DNA from 2 places in the Gilliamella sp. B2887 genome. Region 2 is predicted to be linked to the other one. Evidence: riboswitches for the same ligand, from Rfam matches in the RefSeq annotation. Region 2 holds a riboswitch; the other holds the start of a gene.

Region 1 (2,486 bases), on a different contig from region 2:
TTTCCCCAAAAATTAATCATTGTTAACGATTTAGCCATAACAACGGCCGCAAATATCGACAATGATGTCGATAATATAGCTTGTATGAAAGTAATCCAAATAATATGCAACAAATAGTTATCAAAATAGACTGTTAGATTATCGTATTTCATAGCTGTATAGCAAAGTGCAAATAGAGCTGTACCTAAAACCAATATTATTAAGCTGGCAGCGCTAATACCTGGCAGTAACGTTCTAAAATTCAACATTGCACTATATAAACAGATTAATCGTTTACTTTTCATTACTGACTAATGGCTGATTGCCATTCACGTACCCAAGCTTTTTGATTATCAGCCACTTTCTGTGCATCAAATTCAAGAGCTTTATTGATTTTATTAATCTGGTCAAATGCAGGTGGTAAAGAAGTGCTTATAATAGGATACATAACATTTTTTTCAGCAAATTGCTGTTGCACCTCAGGCGTTAATAAATATTGTAAAAAGCGACGTGCTAATTGCGGTTGCTGACTGTATTTAGTCATGCCCGCTATTTCAACTTGACGATAATGCCCCTCATCAAAAACAGCAGAATTATAACGAAAATCTTGATCGTTAATGATATGTGCAACAGGAGAAGTACTGTAACTAAGCACAAAATCAGCTTCACCTTTTAAAAACATACCGTATGCCTCACTCCAACCTTTGGTAACCGTTACGGTATTTTTAGCAATCTTTTGCCAGGCAAATACCGCATCATTACCGTAAATGCTTTTCACCCAAAAAAGTAAACCTAATCCAGGCGTACTGGTTCTTGGATCTTGATAAATAATCTTCCAATTCGCTTTATTTTCAACTAATTCATGCAATGAGTGAGGAGGACTTTTTATTTTTTCTTTATTATAAATAAAAGCAAAATAACCGAAATCATACGGAATAAAATCCTCATCCCACCAATCAGTATTAAGATTATTAGGTTTAGTTATTTGGTGGGGAGTAACTATATCAGCCTGTTTGGCTTGCCCTAAAAGATTGTTGTCTAACCCTAAAATAACATCGGCGCTCGTTTTATTACCCTCTAGGCGAAGGCGATTTAAAATTGACACACCATCCCCCAGTGTAACAATATTAAGTTGGCAATCACATTGAGCTTCAAAACCCTGTTTAATAACTTCGCCAGGTCCCCACTTAGAAATGAAAGAGTTGTAACTATAAATGGTCAAAGTAGGTTTATCATAAAGATTAGCATTGGCTGAAGTTGCCACGAAAAACACAGAAAATAAAAATGACTGTAAAAATTTATTACAAAACATTTTGCCTCCAAAAAAGCGAATAAAAGACAAAAGGTTTGAGCAGAAACAATAACTCAAATCCCTCCGCTGGCATGACCCAGTTCAGGTTCGACGAGTTGCATTAGCAAATAATACTCTCAGTCCTTAGGACACCCCGTTGAGAACGATGTTAGTTTAGTAGTTAGTTGAATGATTGTAAATAAAGAAAGTCGTTTGTTTTTTTGTAATCATTTTTAAGTAAGAAAATCCATTGATTTCGAATAAATTTAAATTATATCAATAATTATCAACCTAAGATCCTCATCTAAGTATAAAAAATGGATATGCTAAATGAAAAATAGCGATATTTATAAAAAATATTTAGGAGTCTATACCGTCTCGTTTTTCTGTTTTTATATTATTATTGTATATTTATCATTTATTCTTCTATTCATTTGAAAATTTTTTCTGGAAAGGATCCTATGGTAATTGATGAATATGCCTTGCATTCATTAATTACCAGAAGTAACTTTTTGGTATTAGATGCAAAAGATCCATTTTTGAAAGCCTTACCATTTGAAATGGGCAATCAGATTGCATATCATTATTAAACCAAACAATATCGTTTTATCCGATATCTTTCAATAAATTATGGAGCTCTCTTCAAAAAACACACCTAATCAGATTCAAAAGTGCTATCGCGCTTTCGAATACAGCTGTTGATTTGACGCCAAATGAACATCAATTGCTCTTCAGTATGTGCCTGTGTTTCATTAAAAGGAATTTTGTAATACATTCTGATACCCTATAGGGGGGATTTAAAAGTTGGATCTGTCATATGAATTCCTAACATAAATACATACCCTCTGCCATCGGTACCCTTCTAAAAGATTGAAATATCGGATGTACTCGTATCCTCCATACGTTCAAAAATGACACCTTGGTGCTCTATCAGGATCTTTTAAGGGATAAAGGATATAATTGCTTTCAAATAACTTCCATCAATCAAATGATCAGGCTTAGTTTCTCTCAACTCTTACTCACGCAGGGTTATCATTTGTTTAAAAGAGAGCAAATATTGTCGTTGAGTAGCAATGTTGTTATTATCACTCTGATAATAACAACATCCTCCGTGACTTGCTTCAAATTGAACTGGTAAATTAATTAGATAAGTGCCTAAGCAACGGATTGAGGAATTTTCTAAGCTTTGCGTCACTTGTTGTTTTTTTGATAAATC
Region 2 (2,486 bases):
TGTACATTTTTTTGACCACAAATAGCTGACACCACCGCGATACCTTCAATGCCGGTTTGTAGTATTTGTGTGGCATTGTTGGTATTAATACCGCCTATAGCGACAGCAGGGCATTGTTTTAGATTAACTAATTGGGATAATTGTGGCATGCCTATTGCTGGTTCTGCATCTTGTTTAGTGGTGGTAGGATAAATAGGACCAATCCCAATATAATCGACAAGTTGCCATGGAACCGCATTCAGTTGTTGACGATTGGCGACCGAAAATCCTAACCACTTATCATTACCGATTAATTTACGGGCAACATCGACAGGTAAATCGCTTTGCCCAATATGGACACCATCGGCATCAACGGCTAGGGCAATATCGACATGATCATTAATCAATAAGGGGACGGTAGTGTCATTTAGCAGCTCTTTTAATGCCAGTGCGGTGTGATACCAATCTTTGCCAGAAAAGTCATGTTCTGATCTTAATTGTACTGCCGTTACCCCATTGGCAACAGCTATTTTGGTGGTTTCTATCATGCCTTTAATGCCACCGCATAACATTGGATCTAATACTAAATAGAGACTTAAATCGAGTTGTTTTTTCATGTGATTTCTTTATACATATAATGAGTTAAATAGTGAAAGCTTATCCAATAATGACACAGAGTAAGTGCCTAATCCTTGATGTTTATTGGCAAGCTCGCCAGCTTTTTTCATCATAAAGCAAGCTGAAGCCGCTGCAAGTAAGGGATTAGTTGATCCGGCAATAAACGCTGCAACCATGGCAGAGAGCGAGCAGCCGGTGCCTGTAATTTTAGTTAGTGTAATATCGCCACCTTTGATGCTATAAGTTTCCGTGCCATTGGTGATATAGTCGATACCGCCCGTAATAGCAATAATGGTTTGATGTTTTAGTGCTTGCTTTTTAGCTGCATTTAAAGCAGATTCGGTGGAGTCTTGACCATCAGGACCTTTAGCAGATGTGGTCTCACCATTTAATGCCAATATTTCTGATGCATTGCCACGCACTACTGTTGGCTTAAAAGCTAATAATTGTTGGACGATTTCACTGCGATAGGCGAGCGCAGGCCCAATAGCAACCGGATCAAGTACCCATGGTGTTTGATTTTGTTGAGCGCTAGCAGCGGCTAATAACATACTTTGCGCACTGCTGCTATGAATGGTACCAACATTGATTAATAAACCACTGGCAATTTGTGCAAAAGTAGCAACTTCTTGTTCCGCAATGACCATCGCTGGCGATGCACCAATCGCTAATAAGACATTGGCGGTAAAGTTCTGTACGACATCATTAGTAATACAATGTATTAATGGAGATCGTTGTTTTATGTGATCAATAAAAGGCCTAACTTGAGCTAGTTGTAGAGTATTGATGGCAGACATATTCTTTCCTTACTACGATGTTTAAAATTAATTAAGGGAAGAGTGGCCAATCTAGAATTTTCAAGGCTGAGACTTCCCTACGCTGGTATAATCCAGATCAGGTTCAACGGGTAAAATCTCAGTTTTTTGTACTTTACAAAAAACACCCCGAGTCAAAGAGTATTTATTATGGACTGACTAAAAATTTAACACAAGCTATTGTAATAATTTTTCTATATCAGTTATATCACGACGGTCGGGTAAGAAGATGATAAGATGATCGTTACTTTCAATGGTTAGATCGGTATTAACGATAATCACATCTTCCCCACGCACTACTGCACCGATAGTGGCACCTGAAGGTAACTTTAAACCATTGATATTTTTACCAACCAGTTTGGAACTGTCTTTATCCCCCTGAGCTACCACCTCTACTATTTCTGATTCACCTTGCCTTAAAGAGACAACTTTGACTACACCTGTTTGCCTTACATGACTTAATAACTCTGAAATAGTGGCGTGTTGTGGTGAAATAGCAATATCAATAACACTATCATTAATCAGTTCAAGGTAGGCTTGCTTTTGAATTAAAACAATAACTTTTTTTGCGCCCATTCTTTTAGCCAGCATTGATGACATAATGTTAGATTCATCGTCACTTGTTACGGCAATAAATAGATCAGTCAGTTCAACTTGTTCTTGTGATAGTAGCTCTTGATCTGACGATTCACCATGTAAAACAGTGGTATTGACCAATTGTTCGGCAATTAATTCGGCACGCTCAGCATTACGTTCGATTAATTTGACTTGATAATCATTTTCTAAACGTTTGGCTAGGGCAACCGCTATGCCGCCACCGCCACTAATAATGATACGCTTATAAGGTTTTTCAAGTCTCTGTAATTCACTTGTTACTGCTTTGATGTTGCTAGGTGGAGTAATGAAATAGACCATATCACCAGCCTCAATAAGTGTGGAAGCTAATGGGCGAATAAAGCGGTTTTTTCGATATATTGCAACAACCCTAGCTTCAACATGGGGTAAATGTTCTTTCAGTTCAGACAGTTCACTTCCGACTAATGCTCCACCATAATAGGCAGTGACTGCAACCAA

The links. Region 2 has a riboswitch for thiamine pyrophosphate ahead of thiM (hydroxyethylthiazole kinase). Riboswitches for the same ligand answer to the same signal wherever they lie in the genome.
Region 1: another riboswitch for thiamine pyrophosphate. It lies ahead of thiB (thiamine ABC transporter substrate binding subunit); the one in region 2 lies ahead of thiM (hydroxyethylthiazole kinase).

The regions. Positions count from the first base shown of each region.
Region 1 covers NZ_JAFNMX010000005.1:3,420-5,905, reverse strand. The annotation lists gene thiP (thiamine/thiamine pyrophosphate ABC transporter permease) at 1-284, opposite strand, end outside; gene thiB (thiamine ABC transporter substrate binding subunit) at 284-1,291, opposite strand; TPP riboswitch at 1,332-1,437, opposite strand; gene J3U13_RS05510 (hypothetical protein) at 1,732-1,860, shown strand; gene J3U13_RS05505 (hypothetical protein) at 2,286-2,486, opposite strand, start outside.
Region 2 covers NZ_JAFNMX010000001.1:211,608-214,093, reverse strand. The annotation lists gene thiE (thiamine phosphate synthase) at 1-596, opposite strand, end outside; gene thiM (hydroxyethylthiazole kinase) at 606-1,394, opposite strand; TPP riboswitch at 1,452-1,554, opposite strand; gene trkA (Trk system potassium transporter TrkA) at 1,590-2,486, opposite strand, start outside.